Regions from separate parts of the Candidatus Avelusimicrobium luingense genome, predicted to be linked through region 2. Evidence: riboswitches for the same ligand, from Rfam matches in the RefSeq annotation. Region 2 holds a riboswitch; the other holds the start of a gene.
What was found. A riboswitch is a leader RNA that binds a small molecule or an ion and turns the genes downstream of it on or off. The one in region 2 is predicted to bind S-adenosylmethionine.
Positions count from the first base shown of each region.

Region 1: it holds a riboswitch for S-adenosylmethionine, as region 2 does, so the genes downstream of both, ACQY3H_RS06120 (AAA family ATPase) here and ACQY3H_RS02210 (hypothetical protein) in region 2, are expected to answer to the same signal.

Region 1 covers NZ_CACVTK010000006.1:37,931-44,186, reverse strand. The annotation lists gene ACQY3H_RS06135 (ABC transporter ATP-binding protein) at 1-513, shown strand, start outside; gene ACQY3H_RS06130 (ABC transporter permease) at 510-1,625, shown strand; gene ACQY3H_RS06125 (ABC transporter permease) at 1,622-2,737, shown strand; SAM riboswitch class I at 3,138-3,226, shown strand; gene ACQY3H_RS06120 (AAA family ATPase) at 3,500-4,873, shown strand; gene ACQY3H_RS06115 (hypothetical protein) at 4,885-5,382, shown strand; gene ACQY3H_RS06110 (tetratricopeptide repeat protein) at 5,382-6,256, shown strand, end outside.
Region 2 covers NZ_CACVTK010000002.1:152,805-159,060, reverse strand. The annotation lists gene ACQY3H_RS02230 (prolipoprotein diacylglyceryl transferase) at 3-635, shown strand; gene ACQY3H_RS02225 (methyltransferase family protein) at 742-1,584, shown strand; gene ACQY3H_RS02220 (hypothetical protein) at 1,588-1,866, opposite strand; gene ACQY3H_RS02215 (hypothetical protein) at 1,836-2,783, opposite strand; gene ACQY3H_RS02210 (hypothetical protein) at 2,773-3,237, opposite strand; SAM riboswitch class I at 3,316-3,400, opposite strand; gene ACQY3H_RS02205 (hypothetical protein) at 3,832-4,143, shown strand; tRNA gene ACQY3H_RS02200 (tRNA-Asp) at 4,553-4,627, opposite strand; gene murB (UDP-N-acetylmuramate dehydrogenase) at 4,712-5,611, opposite strand; gene ACQY3H_RS02190 (hypothetical protein) at 5,619-6,256, opposite strand, start outside.

The sequences.
Region 1 (6,256 bases), on a different contig from region 2:
CAACTTTCGGGCGGAACCAAACAGATGATTGCGCTAGCGGCCTCTATTTTGCACGATCCGGAACTTATCTTCTTAGACGAACCGACTGCGGGGACTTCTCCCCAAACACGTCAGGCCTTTTGGGAACTTATTCGTCGTTTATCTTCGCAAGGTAAAACGATATTTGTAACCACGCATTATATGGACGAGGCCGAGTACTGCCACCGCATTGTGCTCATGGAACGCGGGCATATTTTGGCAACAGATACCCCCGATAACTTAAAGAAAACTTATTTTCCGCAAAAACCCGTGGAACTTACTTTTACGCAAGGTAATCAACAAATTATCTCTCAAGAAATGCGTAGTTTGTCCTTGGGGGAAGTATCCGTTTTTGGCAGCAAATTACGTGTAAATGTTACGGATAATACGGCATTTGAAAAATATTGCCAAAAGCATCACGCTGATTTTACCACACGCACGGTGGAACCTACGCTTGATGACGTGTTTTTAAAGGCCATATCGGGGGCGAAATGAACACCTTAGTCAAACACATTATGGCTATTGCCAGCAAAGAGGCAAAGCATATTAAACGTGATATTTTTACGTTATCAGTAGCGTTGGTGCTCCCTATGGTGTTTGTGGTATTTTTCGGGTTTGTGATTAACCTAGATTATCATCATATTCCACTTACCGTGCGCGATAACGACCAAAGCCACACCTCAAGAGAACTCTTAACGCAAGCCAGCGCGGCCGGGTATTTTGACATCATCGCCGCGCATACTCCGTCAGAGGCAGAATTACAACTCCAACAAAACCGTATGCGCGGCTTACTGATTATCCCGCCCGGATTTCATGCTGCCTTTACAAACGGAGAGGTTGCCCGCGCGCAACTTTTGATAGACGGTACAGATAATACGATGGCCGCCTTAGCCACTACCTATATGCAAGGTATTGTGCAGACCACCCAACAATCTATTTTATCTTCGCACGAGCCGCCTTCTGCCGCAATACGCACGCGTTATTTGTTTAATCCGGAACTGAACAGCCGTTGGTTTATTGTTCCGGCACTGAGTACCGTTATTATTGGATTTCTAGCCATTATTTTAACGGCCCTAACAGTAGCGCGGGAATGGGAAAACGGCTCTATGGAACTACTACTTTCTACACCGTTACGTCCGCTAGAGATTGTAGTCGGCAAGTTACTGCCGTATTTTCTGCTTACCTTCTTTGATGTACTGCTTGTATTTGCGCTGGCATTACTGGTGTTTCGCATCCCGTTTCACGGCAGTTTTGTGCTCTATTTAACAGCCTGTTTGTTTTATATTATGGGCGCGCTGGCGCTGGGGTTGCTTATATCGGTCATAACGCGCCAACAACAATCCGCCATTCAGTTTGGGTTCGCCATAGGATTGCTCCCTTCTTTTATGTTTTCGGGATTTATTTTCCCTATTGAAAATATGCCCGCATTCTTCCAATATGTAACCATGTTATTTCCGCAACGGTGGTTTTTACAAATCAGCCGTGCCTTATTTTTAAGCGGGGCGGGACTACGTGGTTTGCTGATTCCTTTTATTGCATTGTTTCTGTTTATGACAGGAATGATTACGCTAGCCGTACGAAACTTTAAAACGGATGTGGAGCCATGATACACAAACGCATTATAAGAGGGCTAATTCGCAAAGAATTTGTGCAAATCTTTCGTGATCCTAAGATGATTGTGGCTATCTTTTTTGTTCCGATAGTTCAACTAACCATGTTTGGGCTTGCGCTAACCAGTGAAGTAAAAAATATAGAAATGGTGATTGTCAGCAAACCGTCTGCGATTGCACGGGAAGTGCAAACGCGGGCAGTTGCTTCCCGTTGGTTTAAGCAAGTGCACCACATAGACGGAACTAATGTTTCTGATCCTACCGCACTGCTTACCACTTACAAGGCAGAAGCGGTATTGGTGGCCCCCGAGCAAGGATTTGAATATGCCTTAGAGCGGCAAAATAAACCTATTCAACTGCTTATCAATGCTACCAACGCCCAGCGTGCTCAACAGGTAAATGCGTATATTAGCCAAATTTTAGCGCGTGTAGCGGCCAGCCACGGGTACCGGTTGGGCGAGCAGCCGCGGCTTGTATTAGATACACGTATTTTGTTTAATCCGCAAATGAGCACGGCGGCTTTTATGGTGCCGGCACTTCTTGTCATGACCAGTTTTATTATTTTGATGATTGTAGGGAGCATGGCCATTACCAAAGAAAAAGAAATGGGAACCATGGAAAAACTGATATCCTCTCCGGCTTCTACGGCAGATATTTTGCTAGGGAAAGTGTTACCGTACTTCTTTATCGGTATTGGAGTAGTAATGCTAATGCTATCTATAGGCGTGTTAGGATTTGGCATTGCATACCGAGGAACGGTTTGGCAATTCGCCCTTAACGGTATAGCGTTGGCCGCTTGTGCGTTATCCGTGGCTACCCTCATCAGTACCATTGCCAACACCCAACAACAAGCCATGATGGGGGGAGTATTGATATTACTGCCGGCTATTTTACTGTCCGGCGTGTTTTTCCCGGTAGCCAACATCCCGGAAGGCTTCCGGTGGCTATGCTACCTCAACCCGCTCATGTATGCCTGTACCAATTTCCGCAACATCATCTTAAAAGGTGGCGATTATTCGTTCTTTTGGCAATATTTCAGTATCTTGCTGGGGATGGCACTTGTTTTGGCCGCCACTGCCTATAAAAATTTCAAAGCCAAATTAAATTAGCATTTCCTTTTCTGCAAATACTTCTGAAGAAATTATGAATATGGGGGCATTATAAGGAAATATGCCGATTAGACAACATGTTGTCGCTTTCGTATAATATACTATAAGTATCAAGGATGGATAATATGCCAAAGGAAATTAGTGAAATGGCGGCGGTTTGGACATTGTTTGCAAGATTGAGGTATTGACAAATATCGACGAAATTGCTATATTATTACTATAAGATAAGACGGCAGAAATAGGTCGTTTTATCAAAAAATTAGTGTTATTTTGAGGAAGATTTATAGTGCAGACGACTGCACAGTTATAAGGTTCCCCAAATCCTAACAAAAGACAGAGATGGTATCTTGATAGATACCGACGTAAGAATAGGATAAGGGGACTTCCGAAAATAACGGAAATTCCATTAAGAGTGTACGAGGGACGAGCCCGTTGACTACACAGCAACCTACCAAAGGGCAAGGTGCTAAAGCTCGAACACAATGGGAGCTAGAATAAATTTGAAGTATGTTAGAACCCATTGGAGACAATGGGTTCTTTTTTTATCCACCTCTCCAATGGGAAATCCAAAGGAGAGGTGTTTTTTATGGCAAAAAAATGTAAGCAAAATCGCAATGTAACAGTATGGGTGGTTCCTTATACGCAGTTAGAGACAGAACCGATGAAGGAAGATTCTTTTGGATATAGTGATTGGGAGATTTATCACGGATAAAAGCTCCGTATACAAAATAAGATTTTTGAACTTATATTACGAGGTAAATTATGCAAGAAACAACTAAAAAACTAACAAAATACACTTCCCGAGCCCAACTGGTGGAAAATATACTGGCCTGGAATGATTGGTCAGGCTTACCCACGCGGGAGGCCCAATATGTGCAAACGTTTAAGGATATCTACGCACGTCTTTTACGCTCTAATGCGGATAAATTCCCATTAGTAGAGTTTATTCAAAAGCATAAATTATCACAGACGGAAGTATTTTTACTCTTGCGCTTGTCGGCCTTGGACTTGCAACGAATAATGGTAGCTGGCAATTATCAAGTAAATACGCTCTTGGAAAAAGGGCAAATAATCGGTAAACGTGCAGAACTACTCTCCATTTTGATAGACCGTAAAAGCGCGTTATTTACAGAAGGAATATTTGCCGCCATAGGTGGACGGATTGACTTAAAAAAGAACTTTTTAGCACTGGCAACTTCTCAAAAGCGTAAAACTAAGAAACGCACGTTAAACCCACAGCGCGTGCTAACCCAATTAAACAAGTATGTTATCGGGCAGGATGAGGCCAAAAAACAATTAGTGGCGGGCGTTTTTGAGCATTTAGTCAAGTGTGCTAGTGCCAAAAACGGAAAAACTTTTAACAAGAGCAACATCTTTATCAGTGGCCCGACGGGAACGGGAAAGACCTATATGTGTGAGTGCTTGGCAAAAATCTTAAACATTCCTTTTGTGCACGCCGATGCTAGCCAATACACGCAAACAGGATATGTGGGAATGGATGTAAGCGATGTGTTGCGTCCGTTAGCCAAAGAAGCCAAAGCGGGCAAATTACCCATTTCTATTGTCTTTATTGATGAGATAGATAAGATCCGTCAGGGAAGTGAACGGGAAGGCGGAGCGGCCTCCACCAATGTGCAGGCCGAACTGTTACGGTTAATAGAAAGCAATTTTTACAGATTAGAAACCAAACTTTCATTAGGGAAATCTATTCATAAACTAGATATTTCCCAAGTGCTCTTTGTGGTAGGAGGTGCGTTTGAAAACTTACAAGTAAAACACGCGGATAAATCGGTTGGTTTTACACAAGAACCTGTTACCAAAGGTCGCAAATTGACCGCCGAGGACTATATTGCCTATGGAATGATGCCGGAACTGATTGGGCGGTTTTCGTACTTTGTGCAGTTAAAGGGGCTTGAAAAAGACGATTTGCGTCAAATTCTACTCAACCCGCATAATGGGCCTTTGCAACAATACAAAGAATTGTTGCATACCTCCACCCAAGTGTCGCCTACAATCATTGAAAACCTCCTCAATGAGGCTTATGAGCGGCACTTGGGGGCCCGCGGGTTACATCAGCAAGTGGGGCAGTTATTTCAAGCACAGTTTTTGGAAAATAAAGTTCAAATTGAAATATAAGGAGAAACAAAATGACAGCAACAATGGTAGTTGTTTTATTAGTCGCAGTAGTAGCACTTGGGTATTTCATTTCCGTGAGCAACACGGAAATCCGCCTTCGCAATCTGGTCAAAGCGCAACAGGAAGTGTGCGAGGCCAACTTTGACAAAATGTGGAAGGTTATTAAGCAAATCACGCACGTGTCCGATACGTACTTAGAGACGTTTAAGGAGATTTATCCCAAACTTATTTCCGGACGTTACCAAAGCAAGGATATACGGTTTATTGTAGAGCATAACCCGCCGCTTGATACGTCTGTTTTGCGTCAATTAGCCACGGCTATTGAAATTAACCGTGAACAGTTTTTCAGTCATCAGCGGTTACTGGTAGCCCGCCATAATGAACATAAAACGTTTATCCAAAGTTTTCCCGCGTGTGTATTATTGCCTAACGCGCAGGAAATCAAAATTACGGTCATTAAGTCGGACCATACAGCCGACGTATATGCCACCGGCAAGGAGAATATCTAATGTCCATAGCGTTCTTATATGCGCTTGGCTTTTTGCTTGTAGTGCCGCACGTAATGGGCTATGAGTCCTTTGGTATATTCGGGATAGTGGTGGGCTGCCTGGGGGCGTGGATGGTTATCGGCCTTGCCAAAGTGTGCGAATCGGGCAAAACGGAAGACGAAGAAATCTTGGGCACGTACGTAACCGAGGCCCGCTATTACGAACCGTGGACTGAGAAAATAGAACACGAGGATGAAGAAACAGGCAAAAAAACATATGAAACCGTAGAGCACGATGAAGAGTGGGAAATAACCGTGGCCGAAGGGGATACGTTTTCGATTGACGAGGAAGAATATCAGGAATATGTAGCCCTCTTTGGCAACGAAGACGAGAAAGAAGCCGACCACGAAGGCGAAGCAGAAGGAGAAATTATAGACCCTGGATATAGCACATATACTACGTGGCCCGGTACGTATGAAACCGCAAGTTACGAGTATGTGTACCGCTCGTACAAAAACCCTACCTTGCGTTCTTCCAACGTATATGCAAGCGAAAAATTGGATGAACAAACCATTAAAACGTATCACTTGCAGTCCTATGGCCGCAAGGGATTATACGGCACCGTAAAGGGCGAAGACGCGGAGCAATTAGAAGATGAAATTCGGGACTATAACTGTTGGAGTCGTGAAAAAAACATAAAACTAAATTTCATCTTGCTGGAAAATGCCACATCCGCGCAAGGCATATATTGGCAACAATATTGGCAAAACGGTAAGCGTAACACAATAAATGCCGTTGTAGGTGTAACCCCTGATCATAAAATTGAGTGGGCCCACGTATTTGGTTGGCAAAACGAAGCTACGTGTATTAAACTACGTAATTTTATCGTTGGGCT
Region 2 (6,256 bases):
CTATGCTTGCTTACGCAATTTGTTCCAGTATCGGTTTAATCGTAGGGGGACTGTTGGCCTATAAAATACAGATGCCCCGCCCGCCGCAAGCGGTACGGTTACCTATTTATGTGTGCGCTTTTATCGGTGCTATTGTGGGCGCCAAAGTGCCGATATGGCTTTCGTACGGTTGGTACGGTTATATCTTGCAAGGCAAAAGCGTGATGGGCGGTATATTGGGCGCTTTTTTAGCGATTAACTTATACAAAAAATGTAGCGGTCATACAGGCGGTTTCGGCGGAAGGTTTGTAATTCCGTTGGCGGTTACTATCGGATTCGGAAAGATCGGTTGTTACTTAAATGGTTGTTGCGGGGGGACGTTGGCTTTTCCTGTTCAACTGCTGGAAAGTATTTTTCAATTTGTCATGGCCGGTTGTTTATATCTGTTTTATCGGCGCACCCAACGTGCCGATTTGTTATTTCCGGTGTATTTGCTATCGTATTTAGTAATGCGTTTTATTATTGAATTTTGGCGAACAGAACCCCGGGTATGGCTGCAATTAAGTGTGTACCAATGGCTGGCGGTGGCATTTATCCCGGTATGTATTTTGATTATTTGGAGACGTGCGCATGATAACGTGGATACTGCAAGTTAGTGAGCGGGCTCAAAATCCCACTCTTTTTTTGATAGGAATTATACTCATATATATAACGGGTGTTATCCTGTTAGCAGCGGTAGTATGGAAATTTTATGAGCACCGTATGGCTGCTCAAGTGCTTGAGAAACAACGCGCTCACTTTTTTTCTACGCGGGAAATGTTGCTATTGGTTTTGATGCTTTTTCCGTGTTGGATCGGTTCTTGGGGGCAAGTGCGTTTGCCGGTTGCCGCGCAGTATTTTTTCTTTGTACTTGGGACAGCAGGCTTGTTGTTCGCTACGCTCTGGCACGTATGGGCAAAATTGAACATCGGTACTTTATGGTCTGACGGAATAGAAATAAAAACCGATCATCCGTTACGCACCACAGGTGCTTATGCCTTAGCCAGACATCCCATGTATGCCTCGCTCTTGCTGTGGTGTTGGTGCGGAAGCCTCATGCTGGCCAACGCGCTTACATGGATAGTAGTAAGCGGAGTGTTCTTGCCGCTGATGGTGCGCCGCGCTAAGGCCGAAGAACAGTGGCTTTTGCAAAAAAATCCCGATTATGCCCTTTACCAAAATAATGTGCGGATGTTGAGCGTGACTTTAGCGGGCGGGTGGAGTGTCTTGGTTCGGTTGGTACTGGCGCTTGCCCTGTGTTATTTTACGGCGGCTCACCAAATTACACTGTCTGTATTAGGCGGACTTGTGTTTATCCACTTATACTTGGGATATAGTCTTAAACCGGAAAAAACGGCCTTTTCATACCGTTCCAAATCGGGCATGATGACGGTATTTGGGCTATTGGGGTTATATGTACACCCGGCGTTTTTCTATTTTTTCTATGTAATCGTTGCAATGTGCTTATATGGCTTAAAATGGAATTGCCCGTGCATGTGGGTATATGAGAAATACCACGGGTGTCCGTGTTTTATGCTGATCAAAAAGTGCCGATTGCAGAGATGAGGTTTATTTGGTAAATTGCACGTCCAAACAGGTGATTTTGTCGTCTTTAATTTGCATGCGAATTTTCTCGCCGTTAAATGTCCAGAAACAAAAAGTATCATTGGATTCAATGCATACTTCTACGCAACATTGATCGCTGTTTCTAAACTCATCCTTTATATTCCAAAAGTCTTTAATGTATAAGTTGCTATAAATATCGCTGTAATCCATCCATATCAATTCTTTTCCGCCTACTTGATACGTGTACGTTTTCAAAGCCGATTTTGCCCACTCCGGATCCATTTCGGCTGCTTTTTTAAGCAGATCGGAAAATTCTTTACCGGCAGCGGTTTGGCAATATAACAGTAACGTGTTCCATAGGTGCGTAGGATGCGATAATAATCTATTGCATTGTTGGTAGCTATGCGTTCGTGACAATTTAGGCAATGAAATTTAATCACATGCCCACCGGATAATGCCGAAGCGATACAAGAATAAGGTAGTAACTTTATTTTGCCGCAAGTGGGGCAGACGGCACGTGGGAAAATATAGCCGGGAGGTGTAAATTTGCCCAACCAGCAAAGTCCAAGTTCCATGAGCATAAACCCGTTGAAAACCATTTCGTCATCTTGCATTAAAATACCGGGATATAACTCGCCAAAATGATATGTTTGTCGTATGCGCGAAAGCCAGTGCCAACGTTTCCTGTCTTGCGCCAACGTGAGCGAACAGGTTAAATCCTTTTTATAACTGACAAGTCCATAATTTAAGTGGTATTGATAACCGGACATATACCAACTCCACATTTCGGGTGTAAGGCTCGCTCCTGTATTGAAGGCAGCCACTACCTGAACATAATGTTTGGTCAGTGTTTTAAGAAATACCGCTAGTTTATCCTGTTCTTCTTTTGTCCATCCTTCCACATCCAATTCTGTTAAAATTACCGTTGCTAAACTGATATGTAACCGATAAAAATTAGTTAGCATTTCTATGGGCGTTTTTTTAATAAAATCATGTATGCTGTGTGTATTAAAGACCAAAATTTCCCGCAAGGGATGTTTTTGTTTCAAATCGCGCACGAACTGCTCTAAGGCAAATGCACCGCCGATTGAGTCTCCCGTAATAATAAAACTATTATATTGCGGATCGGCTAAATTCTCGTTAATATATGATAAGTGTTTTTTTAACTCCGGTGCATTTAGAAAAAAATTATTTGTCATATTGGGGCTCCTTGTTTGTTTGGATAGTAGATATCTCACCGCGCATACCACGTAGAGAAGCGCATAGCATGGCATATTTGAATTTCATTTGCATCGTATGGTGATTTTTAATCATTTGTAGGATAACTTTATAATAAAAGTGTTTCAAATAATGCTGAATCTGCGGATAGGACTCGGGGTGCTCTTTTTGCAAATCGTCTAAAAATCCGACCTCTTTTTTTTCAGTTAAAAAAACATGCAAACTACGAATGCCGGCAAGTTTTATTTTAACGTTCATTTCCGTCGGGAATTTAAGATGTTTTAAACTATCTCCGCCAGCTTTTAGAAAATCTTCGTGGGTGATTATTTTTTTATCGTAAAGGTATTTAAATAACCCCACTTCCAATTTAGCATTGTCATCGGTGTGTTTCGATGGCAATTGTTTTTGATACATATTGTTAAGAACTATGTTCATAACTACCTCTTTTTAGATAAATTCCACAGGAGTATCAAAAAGAAAACCCATCGCAAAGATGGGCTTAAACGGTAAGAGGTCCCATCTTTCAAGCATTAGCACCTTGCTTGGGCAGGTTGCTGTGTAGTCGTCGGGCTTGCCCCTCGTACACTCTCTATGGTACTTATAGTATAGCAAAATGATGCGACAACAGGTTGTCGTGCGAATGTTATATTCTATAAAAAAGGAGAAAAACTATGAAACAATATGACATGGTTGAAATATGGAAACGCAGTAAAGAAGACGAAGATGTGCAATTAGAGGCACTTTTTGATGCGTTGTATGCGCTTAAAAGGTGACAGAGGATGATTTATTTATTTACTTACACAGTAAGGGGCTTAGAGATAGAGGATATATTTATCCCAAGAGGGAAGCCGTGCAGCACTTTATGCGTTACCAACTTACCTACAAAGGAGAGCCGTTTTTGGATAAAATGAACTGTTATCATCATAGCCCGATTGATTTGGCTATCAAATTTATGAACGTATTTCCAAAGCCATTGAACACGAAGAGGAGGGCGTAGCATTTTATACATGCACGGGCGCTCCGGCTGTGATGGGCACGATCGTGTGTATGGGCAAAATGCAAGACGGAAAGTATATAACTAATCCAACCGAAGGTGCGCCGCGCAAACTGGTGGACAAACTAACTCCCAACGATATTTTGATGTTTTTAACTAAATACGGCAAATGGCTCAAGGATCCGCTTCTGATGTTTGGCGTGTGGCGAACGTACGCTAAAAACAAGTATGGACCGTGGCTTATGTGCTTATGCCACCATTTAGGCACAGGTCGCTGGGAAGATTATTACGAATATGCTTTTGATGCCGGACTAGACGCTATTGACTATATTGGCACTAAGTTTTAACTTGACTTCTAGGCCCAGAAGAAGCGTGAAGGCGTAGATATTTATAAGCACGTGCGCCACTTCCTACCCATCCCCGGTCAGCATAAAAACAAAAGATTCTTTACAATTCACAAAAATCTGCCAAAAAGCGCATGCTCAAAGTGGTGCATAAAAATCCCCGTCGGGGTTTAACCCTAACGGGGATAAATGCTAATAATCAAAAACTAAAATACGGAGTTGACGAGATTCGTCCTGCATAAATTTCCTGACGGAAATTTTGCCCGGAACCGCCCTCGCGGTATTCGCCTTTGCCTAACGGCAAAACTCATACATCGCTGTGGGCTTCGAATCTCGACGCGGCATAAAGCAGTTTATGCCGCTCGATACTTCACAAAAATTAAAACCCCCATAAGGGGGGTTCAAATTTTTACGGAGTCGACGAGATTCGAACTCGCGGTCTCTGCCTTGACAGGGCAGCGTGTTAACCAGGCTACACCACGACTCCAAACAACTCAAATTTTTTCGTACTTATATTATATCTTACCTGGGGCCTAAGCGTCAACTTTTTCCATGTCTCCGACGGAAAAACTTACGCAAATTCGCCCCATAAGATTTGTTCCAACTCTAATTCTACGCCGTGTTTTTCTTTTACTTTTTGACGCACTTGCTTCATGAGTTCATAAATATCTTCCGGCGTAGCGCGGTTGAAATTGATAATAAATCCGGCGTGTTTTTCCGATACTTTCGCTCCACCTACCGACAAGCCACGCAGCCCCGTATCGTCAATCAAACGCGAGGCGTAATCGTTAGCAGGTCGTTTGAACACACTCCCCGCACTTGGGAAATCTAACGGTTGTTTTTCAATGCGTTTATGAAGAATGCTATGGCGCGTTTCCACCAGTTGGGTAAAGTCGGCTTTGTCCAACTTAAATGCAGCGGACAGAACGATGTAGTTTTCAATACCTTCTACATGGCGGTATGCATACGAAATATCATTTTTCAAAATAGTAGCCGGGCGGCCTTGCAAATCAATTACGTCAAAATATTCCAATTTGTCAAAGGTTTCTTGCCCGAATGCGCCCGCATTCATATAAACGGCCCCGCCGACACTTCCCGGAATTCCGGATAACTTTTCCATACCGGCTAATCCGGCGTGTACGGCAATTTCACAGACTTTATCTAAAGCGGCCCCGGCTTGTGCTTTGATATTGTTGCCTTCACGAGAAATGGCTTGCATGTGTTTCGTGGAGCAGACAATGCCTTGTACACCTTTGGAGCCGACTAAAATGTTAGAACCGAAACCTAAAATGTGTAGGGGAATATTATACGCACTGGCTAATTTTAAGACAAAACCCCACTCTTCGGCTGTGGCGGGATAAACATATACCTCGGCCGGGCCGCCGGTGCGATACGTCGTATGATTGCCCATCGGTTCATCGGGCAAACACCGCTCGCCAAAGAAATTTTTCAGTTCTTGTTTATAGTCCATGACTCAGTTAAAAATTCAGGCCGATACCGCCTTGGAACCCTTCGTTGCTGGCAGTTTTGGTGTATGACCCAAAGATGTAAAACAACGGAAACGGTGCCACGCGCACCCCGGCCGTATAGCGAACGGCTCCGTCGGAAGTAGAGCGGTTTTCTGCCATTTTGCGGGTAGAAAAGTCCCCATAATCATAGCCTACACCTAAATAGGGCGTCACGAATAATACTGTGGTTGAAGCCACAGCCGATAAAGACAAATGGTCAACCGTGTACCAATCGGTTTGGGCGTGGTCGTAAAAGCCGGCTAACGTTACGTCAAAAAGTTGCATGACATCGTAATTGTATTTCAACCCAAGGCCCAACGATTCAAAACCGTTAAAGGCACTGCCGCGTACGGCTACGGTGGTATTAATAACCGGAACAAATGTTTCGGCCGTAATAAAAGGCGTGATTAAATAATCTTCGGATGAAATGTTGTTGTCCTTGCCTACTTTGACGCCACCGAAAGTCGCTCCGACATCAAACCCCGGGAAAGAAGTGGCTTTTCCGGTGTGGAAATCGTTTAAGCCGATAAGGGTATTGATATCTTTGTTGTAGGCAGATAAGTTGGAAGCACTGCCGGCATAGTGATCGCGGAAGTCATCGGAAATAT